2 regions of the Pseudomonas sp. Pmew2 genome follow, and region 1 is predicted to be linked to the other one. Evidence: predicted binding sites of a transcription regulator. Region 1 holds the regulator's gene; the other holds the start of a gene.
The links. Region 1 encodes FliA, which starts transcription of late flagellar genes. Its sites were predicted from a motif close to CTAAAGTTTNNNNNNNNNNNGCCGNTAA; they were not measured.
Positions count from the first base shown of each region.

Region 1 (5,042 bases):
CCGCCCAGCGTCAGGAGATGCAAGGGTTGCCGGTAATTCTTCTGGTAGCAGGGCCTGTCCGGGCGATGCTGTCACGATTTGGACGATTGGCTGTACCGAACATGCATGTTCTGGCGTATCAGGAAATTCCGGACAACAAGCAAGTAACCATCGTAGCGACTGTCGGGCCGAACGGCTGAGGTAGTGAGTCATGCAAGTTAAGCGATTTTTCGCCGCCGATATGCGTCAAGCCATGAAACTGGTTCGCGATGAGCTGGGCGCCGAGGCGGCCATCATCGGTAACCGGCGCATTGCCGGTGGCGTAGAGCTGACTGCCGCTCTGGATTACAAGCTGTCCGCCCTGGCACCGCGTGTGCCGAACATGGAGCTCGAAGACGAGCTGCGCAAGACCCAGTCGCGCATCGTCTCTGCTCAGGCCGAATTGAACAACCGCAGCGACAGTGACGCGTCGATCAATCTTCAGCTGTTTTCCGGCAAACCGGTCAGCGCTGTCGATACGCACATCGAGCCGACGCTCGAAGAGCCGCCACGACCATTCGCGTACACGCCGCCTGCGCCCGCAGAGCCTGCTGTCGGCCAGCGCGCCTATGATTCGATGCGCTCCGAATTGAACGGCTTGCGCGAGCTGCTGGAAGTCCAGCTTGGCTCCCTGGCCTGGAACCAGCTGCAGGGCAGTCGTCCGCAGCAGGCCAATCTGTGGCGCCGCCTGCAACGTGTCGGTTTGTCCGGCCCGCTGTCGCGCGATCTGCTGTCGATGATCCCGGAGATTGACGAGCCTCGTCAGGCCTGGCGCATGTTGCTGGCCCATTTGGCGCGCATGATTGCCGTGCCGGACATCGAGCCGCTAGAAGAGGGTGGAGTCATTGCCATGGTCGGGCCTGCCGGCATGGGCAAGACCACCACGCTGGCCAAGCTGGCGGCACGTTACGTGTTGAAGTACGGTCCGCAGAATATCGCTCTGGTCAGCATGGACAGTTTCCGCATCGGCGCACAGGAGCAGCTCAAGACCCTTGGGCGCATCCTCAACGTGCCGGTTACCCATGTCGATCCTGGCCAGTCGCTGGTCCAGGCGCTGGAGCCGCTGCTGCGCAAGCGCGTGGTGTTGATCGATACCGCCGGGCTGCAAGCCAGCGATCCCGCGCTGCGCATGCAACTGGAAAGTCTGGCAGGGCGTGGCATCAAGTCGCGTAACTACCTGGTACTGGCGACCACCAGCCAGAAGCAGGTGCTGACCGCTGCTTATCACAGTTACAAGCGTTGTGGCCTGGCCGGATGCATTCTGACCAAGCTTGATGAAACAGCCAGCCTTGGCGAAGTCCTGAGCCTGGCGATCAGTCATGAATTACCTGTGGCCTACCTCACGGACGGACCCCGTATTCCTGACGACCTGCACACCCCGCGTCGTCATCAACTGGTGAGCCGTGCGGTGAGTGTGCAGATGCAGGATGAGCCGAGCGAGGAAGCGATGGCTGATATGTTTGCTGACCTCTATCACACCCCTGGCAAGAGAGTGGGTTAAGTGATGGATATTATTGGAATGTCCCTGCGTCAACGGTCTGCCATGCGGTGTTCATTTGCGAACGTGCAGCCCTCGATGTGGTTTCGGTCTACGCAAGACAAGGTAAAGAAATAACATGGGCAGCATGCATCCCGTACAGGTTATCGCGGTGACCGGTGGCAAAGGTGGCGTCGGTAAGACTAACGTGTCAGTGAATCTTTCACTGGCCCTTGCCGAGCTTGGCCGTCGTGTCATGCTGCTGGACGCCGATCTGGGTCTGGCCAATGTCGACGTTCTGCTTGGGCTGACGCCTAAACGTACACTTGCCGATGTGATAGAGGGCCGTTGCGAGTTGCGCGACGTTCTGTTGCAGGGGCCGGGTGGGGTGCGTATCGTGCCTGCCGCCTCTGGCACCCAGAGCATGGTGCATCTGTCCCCGGCCCAGCATGCGGGTCTGATCCAGGCGTTCAGCGAGATTGGCGACAACCTTGATGTGCTGGTGATTGACACGGCTGCCGGTATCGGCGAATCGGTGGTCAGCTTCGTGCGCGCCGCTCAGGAAGTGTTGCTGGTGGTGTGCGACGAGCCCACGTCGATCACCGATGCCTACGCCCTGATCAAACTGCTCAACCGCGACTACGGCATGAACCGCTTCCGTGTGCTGGCCAACATGGCGCAGAGCCCGCAGGAAGGGCGCAACCTGTTCGCCAAACTCACCAAAGTGACGGACCGTTTTCTTGATGTCGCGCTGCAGTATGTAGGTGCCGTGCCGTACGACGAGTGCGTGCGCAAGGCCGTACAGAAACAGCGCGCCGTCTACGAAGCATTCCCGCGATCCAAATGTGCGCTGGCGTTCAAGGCCATTGCCCAGAAGGTTGATACCTGGCCGCTGCCAGCCAACCCGCGGGGTCATCTCGAGTTCTTCGTTGAGCGACTCGTTCACCAGACCAGTGCAGGGCCTGTGCAATGACTGCGAGCGGCTACCAGATGTACAGCAAGGCTTCCCGTAATTCGCAATACGAGTTGATCGAGCGTTATGCGCCATTGGTCAAGCGTATCGCTTATCATCTGCTGGCGCGCTTGCCGGCCAGCGTGCAGGTCGAGGATCTGATCCAGGCTGGCATGATCGGTCTGCTTGAAGTCTCCACCAAATATGATTCAACCAAAGGTGCGAGTTTCGAGACCTACGCCGGCATTCGCATTCGTGGTGCGATGCTGGATGAAGTGCGCAAGGGCGACTGGGCACCACGCTCAGTGCACCGCAATACCCGAATGGTCAGTGACGCAATTCGTGCAATTGAAGCTAAAACCGGCCGTGACGCTAAAGATCACGAGGTTGCGGCCGAACTCCAGTTGAGTCTTGATGATTATTACGGGATTTTGAATGACACCTTGGGCAGCCGCCTCTTCAGTTTCGACGACCTGCTTCAGGACGGCGATCACGAAGGGCTGCATGAGGATGGCGCAAGCGGTTCGCTTGAGCCGTCGCGCGACCTGGAAGACGAGCGCTTCCAGGCAGCGTTGGCCGATGCAATTGCCAATTTGCCAGAGCGTGAGCGTCTGGTGTTGGCGCTGTACTACGACGAAGAGCTGAACCTCAAGGAAATCGGAGAGGTTCTTGGGGTCAGCGAATCTCGGGTCAGTCAGTTACACAGCCAGTGCGCAGCTCGTTTGCGGGGGCGTTTGGGGGAGTGGCGAGCGCGTTGACGGCAGTGCGCGACGTTTGTCGTGCGTTGTCTGCATGCCGGCTGTGCAAAGCGTTACGTGGTAGCAGGATAGACGAGGCAAGGGCCTGTCGGGCAATGTCTCGATGGGCTTTAGTCGCAGTCTTGACTGTCGTTGTGCCAAGCCCGTCGTCGTTTCGTATAGCTGGGGGTGTGCTGTGCCAGTATTGAGTGAACAGCGTGTTCAGGTGCTGAACGCGTTAAAGACTGCTTGGAGGTCGAATTGGACAAGAACATGAAAATCCTCATCGTTGATGACTTCTCAACGATGCGGCGGATCATCAAGAATCTGTTGCGTGATCTGGGATTTACCAACACATCTGAAGCGGATGACGGTCTGACCGCATTGCCGATGCTGCAGAGCGGTGCCTTTGACTTTCTGGTGACGGACTGGAACATGCCTGGCATGACCGGTATCGACTTGTTGCGTCAGGTCCGTGCGGACGAGCGTCTCAAGAGCCTTCCTGTACTGATGGTTACTGCCGAAGCGAAGCGTGAGCAGATCATTGAAGCTGCCCAGGCCGGGGTGAACGGTTATGTAGTCAAGCCATTCACGGCTCAAGCGCTTAAAGAGAAGATCGAAAAGATCTTTGAACGCGTCAATAGCTGATGCATGCCGCGAGGGCGCTATGGATAACAATGATTCGATGGCCGACTTTGAGTCGACCTTAAAGAGACACGCGCAGGAACTCGTCACCAGCCTTGAAAAGGGCCGCTTCGGTGACGCTGTGCAGCTGATCCATGAACTCAACCAGACACGCGACCGCGGCCTTTATCAGGAAGTGGGCAAGCTGACTCGTGAGCTGCACAGTGCAATCGTCAACTTTCATATTGATCCGCACATGCCTCAAGCCGAGGAAGTGTCGCAGATCACCGACGCGACCGAACGCCTGTCGTATGTGGTGAGGCTGACCGAGAATGCGGCCAACCGCACTATGGACCTGGTCGAGGAAAGCACACCGCTCATGAGCGGTCTGAGCTCCGATGCCAAGGCATTGAGTGACGACTGGGGGCGTTTCATGCGCCGCGAAATCGGTGCTGAAGAATTCCGTGAGCTGGCCAAGCGGGTCGATGGTTTTCTGACGCGCACCGAGCAGGAGGCAGATAGGGTTTCCGGGCATCTCAACGATATTTTGCTTGCCCAGGATTACCAGGACCTTACGGGGCAGGTTATCAAGCGCGTGACGCAATTGGTTACGGAAGTCGAGAGCAATCTGCTCAAACTGGTGCTCATGGCCAGCCATGTCGATCGCTTCGCAGGCATCGAACATGACGAAGAATCCATCCTTGCTGAAAAAGATCCTAAAAAACATCTCGCCAAGGGTGAAGGTCCGCAGATTCATGCCGATAAACGTGAAGACGTCGTATCCGGACAGGATGATGTAGACGATCTGCTATCGAGCCTCGGCTTCTAAGATCTGTTGACGGTTAATTTTAGGGAGCACCCCATGAGCTTCGGCGCCGATGAAGAAATCCTTCAGGATTTTCTGGTAGAGGCCGGCGAAATTCTGGAGCAGTTGTCAGAGCAATTGGTCGAGCTGGAAAGCCGACCGGATGATGCTGATCTGCTCAATGCAATTTTTCGCGGTTTTCACACTGTAAAAGGGGGCGCCGGCTTCCTCCAGCTCCATGAGCTGGTGGAGTGCTGCCACATCGCCGAAAACGTGTTCGACATTCTTCGCAAGGGTGAGCGTCGCGTTGATTCCGAACTGATGGATGTGGTCCTGGAAGCTCTGGACACCGTCAACAGCATGTTCGGTCAGGTACGTGAACGGACTGACGTAACTGCGGCGACGCCAGAACTGCTGGCTGCGCTTTCG
Region 1 covers NZ_CM176702.1:2,630,186-2,635,227, forward strand. Annotated here, with positions in the region: gene flhA (flagellar biosynthesis protein FlhA) at 1-179, shown strand, start outside; gene flhF (flagellar biosynthesis GTPase FlhF) at 191-1,519, shown strand; gene fleN (flagellar synthesis regulator FleN) at 1,635-2,468, shown strand; gene fliA (RNA polymerase sigma factor FliA) at 2,465-3,205, shown strand; gene AC4ANK_RS11990 (chemotaxis response regulator CheY) at 3,458-3,832, shown strand; gene AC4ANK_RS11995 (protein phosphatase CheZ) at 3,852-4,637, shown strand; gene AC4ANK_RS12000 (chemotaxis protein CheA) at 4,671-5,042, shown strand, end outside.

Region 2 (5,042 bases), 1.2 Mb from region 1:
GAAGAACAAAAGGGGAACGAACATGAGCAACGCGATTTCGCAAAACAAACCAGCCTTGGCACCGACCAGGAACAAACGGCGGCTGCCAACCGAGCTGAGTATTTTTCTGGTGCTGATCGGTATCGGTCTGATCTTTGAGCTGTTTGGCTGGATCGTCCGTGATCAGAGCTTTCTGCTCAACTCCCAGCGTCTGGTACTGATGATCCTTCAGGTGTCGATCATCGGCTTGCTGGCCATCGGCGTGACTCAGGTGATCATTACCACAGGCATCGACCTGTCGTCCGGTTCGGTGCTGGCACTGTCAGCGATGATTGCCGCGAGCCTGGCGCAAACCTCGGACTTCTCCCGGGCGGTATTTCCTTCCTTGACCGACCTGCCCGTGTGGATTCCGATCGTGGTCGGGCTCGGAGTCGGGCTGCTGGCGGGTGCCATCAACGGCAGCATCATTGCCATAACCGGTATTCCGCCATTCATTGCCACGCTGGGCATGATGGTCTCCGCGCGTGGCCTGGCGCGCTTCTACACCGAAGGTCAGCCGGTGAGCATGCTCTCTGACTCCTACACGGCTATCGGACAGGGCGCGATGCCGGTGATCATCTTTCTGGTGGTGGCGGTGATCTTCCACATTGCCCTGCGTTATACCAAGTACGGCAAATACACCTACGCCATCGGCGGCAACATGCAGGCTGCGCGTACTTCCGGGATCAACGTCAAGCGCCACCTGGTTATCGTCTATAGCATCGCCGGGCTGCTGGCCGGGCTGGCAGGGGTGGTTGCCTCGGCACGTGCCGCAACCGGGCAGGCCGGAATGGGCATGTCCTATGAACTGGACGCTATCGCTGCCGCAGTCATCGGCGGCACCAGCCTGTCCGGTGGAGTAGGGCGAATCACCGGCACTGTGATCGGTGCGCTGATTCTCGGCGTAATGGCCAGTGGTTTCACCTTTGTCGGCGTAGACGCTTATGTTCAGGACATTATCAAAGGCCTGATCATTGTAGTGGCGGTGGTAATCGATCAATATCGCAACAAGCGCAAGACCAAGCGCTGATATTCAATAATCTGCATCAAAGGGCCTTTTTCAGGCCCTTTTGTGCGTTGAATGTTGCAGGAACCGATTAGCTGTCAGCAGGTCAGAGCCTCATCAAGCAGCATGCTGGCCGGGTCTTTCGCCCGCATTTCAAGGGTTTTACGGCAATTGTTGTACAAAAATCCTTCAATTGTGTTGCCGAGCCCGCTAGCCGGCATTAGACTGCCGCCCCTCGTAAATTGAGTGCCAGGTGGCGCTTGGAGATTATTGGTTTGCACGGCAACGTCAAGCCGCTCCTCAATGCACGTTTTTTTATAGAGAAATAAATGACAAAGGAAAAGTTGCTGGCCATGTCGGCCGATGACTACATGAACGCCGAGCAGCACGCTTTCTTCGTCGAGCTGTTGCAGGGCATGAAGGTCGAGATCCACGAGCGAATCGAGCAGAGCCGTATTGCGATCGAGAGCCTGGACACGCCTGCCGACCCTGCAGACGCCGCTTCGGTTGAAGAGGAGCGTCACTGGCTGGTCAATGTGATCGACCGCGACCAGCGCATGCTGCCCCAGTTGGAAATGGCACTCTCGCGTATTGCCGACGATACCTTCGGCTGGTGCGATGACAGCGGTGAGCCAATCGGCCTGAAGCGTCTGCTGATCAGCCCGACCACCAAATATTGCATCGAGGCGCAAGAGCGCCACGAGCAGATCGACAAGCATCAGCGCCAGGCCTGATACGCAGGCAGCAGCTGAGTGACCGAACCGGGAGGCAAGCGATTGCCTCCCGGTTTTGTTGTGCCCGGAATTTGTCCAAAACGTATTGCTCGCTACGACCAACGGGGCATGGCATAAGGCCGTTATCTAGCGTTTAATAAACGTAATAATGATAAATACCGACGGGGTGACGCAGCATGGCCGAGAACCTATCCATGGCAGCCGGATTACCACTGGCCGATGCTCGCGGCGCTGCGTCGAAGTGGTGGGTGCCAGCGGTGCAAAGTGTCGTGTTGTGCCTGCTCTTCGCCGCCATGAGCGTTATCGGTTTGTCTCTTTATATCGTCATTCCCGCAGCGCTGCTGGTCGCCTGGCTGCCGCTTTTGTTGCGCAGAAGGCAGCCTGGCTTGCAAGTCGAGGCAAGTGACAGTGATATCGCGCTGCTGACCCGCGACCTGTCGCGCACCACTAGCCACAACGCACTGTCGGCCGCTCAGGTGGCATTTTCTGTCGGGCAACTGGCGGGCAAGGTGCAGTCGCAGTTGGGTGCTGCCGGACAGATAGTCAACAGCGCTGAACAGATGATTGCGACCGAGCAGCAGACTGCCCAGTTGAGTCAACAGGCATTGGTTGCAGCCAGTGAGGCGCGCCAGCGCAGCGAATCGGGAAGCGGCGTTCTGAATGAGTCCATCGAGCGCATGCACCTCTTGAGCAAGCGTGCTGTCGGCAGTCGTGAGTTGATCGAGGCGTTGAGCCAGCGCAGTGAAGAAATCCAGCGTGTGACGCTGGTCATTCAATCCATCGCCAGCCAGACCAACCTGCTGGCGCTCAATGCGGCCATCGAAGCTGCCCGGGCAGGTGAGCACGGGCGCGGTTTTGCGGTGGTCGCTGACGAAGTACGCGGGCTTGCGGGCCGTACTGCCAGTGCTACCGGGGAAGTCGGGCAGATGGTGGCCGATATCCAGCAACGCACCGCACAGGTGGTGGAGCAGATTCGCGAGCTGTCTTCTGATCTCGATGCGGGGGTCGAGCAGGTCGAGCTGACCGGACAGCATCTGGGCAATATCGCCCGGCTTGCGATTGAGGTGGAAAGCCAGGTCAGCGAAATTGCTCAAGGCGCGAGGAGCAACCAGGACCAGTTGGCCAGCCTGTTCGATGCTGTCGAGCACATGCGCAGTGATCTTGCCGTCAGTGATGAACAAACCCGGCAACTGGCCAAAGCCGCAGTACAGATGGAGGGGCAGGCCGAGACCATCAGCCAGCGGCTGGCTCAGGTCGGTCTGGATGACTATCACCAGCGTATCTACGACCTGGCCCGCGAAGGTGCGCGGCTGATCGCGGAAAAATTCGAGGCTGACATTGTGCAGGGGCGCGTCAGCCTGGATGACTTGTTTGATCGCAACTACAAACCCGTCCCCAATACCTCACCCACCCGCTTTACCACGCGTTTTGATCGCTACACCGATCAAGTATTGCCGGCATTGCAAGAACCGTTGCTTTCGCGCCATGAAGGTCTGGTATTCGCCATTGCCTGCACGCAGCAAGGGTATGTGCCGACGCACAACAACGCTTTCAGTCAGCCTTTGACCGGCGATGCGACGGTGGACAATGCGCGTAATCGAAGCAAGCGCAAGTTTGATGATCGTACCGGCATTCGCTGCGGCAGCCATCAACAGCCTGTTCTGCTGCAAACCTACACCCGGGACACCGGCGAACTGATGCACGACCTGTCTGTGCCTATTGTGGTCAACGGGCGACATTGGGGTGGTCTGCGCCTTGGGTACAAACCGCAAAGCCGCTGATTCTTTAAAACAGGCGGCTCAGGTTAGATCAAGTATTAAATAACCTGCCCGGTTGGTTTTTCTGTTTGGTGAAATTGCGGGTTCTGAAACCCGTTTGCACAAACGTGTAGGTGTTTGTTTATAAATAATAAATACCTGACGACAGAAGTTGTAGGAATACTCTGAATACACGCTGCATGACTTGACTGATCACCGTCTTTAAGCAAGCTGTTTAAATCAACGTTATTTACGTTTTGATTTAAGTGCGGCCTTTTCTTGGCCTGCCTCTAAGGATGGAAAAGATATGAACGATAAATGGAGTGCCGAACAAACAGCAGCAATCTCGGATGTGGTAACGCGGCGTGTTACCGCACGGATCGGAATTTTCTTCGACGGCACGGGAAATAATCGCGTCAACAGCCAGATCGGGGCTGACTGTCAGGCATTGATTGAAATGAATGGTGGTCAGCACATTAAAGAGTGTGCGGGTCGTCATGTTCATCCTGGCAGTAGTTATAGTAATGATCTGAGTAATATAGCCAGGCTGGTTGATCTTTATCGGCTGCAACGTGTCGCCGAAAATGACAGTGCAGGCTTGAATGTGTACTACCCGATCTATGTAAGCGGGGCGGGTACTACCTCCGGCGGGCGTGATTCGGTATGGCCGGGACAGAGTTTCGGCCGTGGCACCACTGGTGTGATATGCAAAGTGGAAAATGCATTCAGAAAGCTTGAAACGGTATTGAAGGCATTTCCACACGACAACCCGGATTGTGTACTGGAAGCGCTTGAACTGGACATATTCGGCTTCAGTCGAGGGGCTGCGTCGGCCAGGCACCTGGCCAACGAAATCCTGAAACAGCGGGCAGGAATGCTTGAGCCGATACTTCAAAGCCGCAAAGTCAGGCTGAGTGAGCATTTCAGCTGGCGCAACGGCAGTGTACAGCTCAAGGTTATCGGCCTGTTCGACACGGTCGCCGCCATCGGCAGTTTCAGGGATATGGGCAATACCCGGGACGCGAGCAACAGGAGGGTCAATCTGCACCTGCCGCCGGGTTGTGCCCAACAGGTGCTGCATCTGGTTGCTCGTGATGAATCACGGCGCAACTTCGCGCTTAACAGCGTCCTGCCGGAATGGCCGAAAGAAATCGTTTTACCCGGTGCCCATTCCGATATCGGCGGTGGTTATCCTCCTCAGATGGAAGAAAGCGTGTTGCTCACGCGTCCGCAAAGCAGCCTGGTCAACCGTGACAGCCCGTGTGAGGCGGCGCCTTGCTGGAAGAACGCCCAGGCCCTGTTAAGTACCATGAGCCGGGATGACTGGATCGACCCGCTGGACAGACAGGCATTTCTGAGGGTTCAGACCTGCGAAAGCAAATGTTACCCGTGCAGAAAAAACCTGAGTGGCATGAAAACGATCGTTGCTGCAGTGGGTATGAACCGCCAGGTCTTTGGTCACTTGTCGAGGGTGTCGTTACAGGTCATGCATGCACTGGCCTGTGATGAGGGGGTACCTTTCGACCC
Region 2 covers NZ_CM176702.1:3,816,736-3,821,777, reverse strand. Annotated here, with positions in the region: gene AC4ANK_RS17430 (ABC transporter permease) at 23-1,048, shown strand; gene AC4ANK_RS17425 (TraR/DksA family transcriptional regulator) at 1,354-1,758, shown strand; gene AC4ANK_RS17420 (methyl-accepting chemotaxis protein) at 1,935-3,539, shown strand; gene AC4ANK_RS17415 (T6SS phospholipase effector Tle1-like catalytic domain-containing protein) at 3,823-5,042, shown strand, end outside.
Region 2: a site for FliA is predicted at 1,857-1,884, ahead of AC4ANK_RS17420 (methyl-accepting chemotaxis protein). Genes of this name have one in related genera too.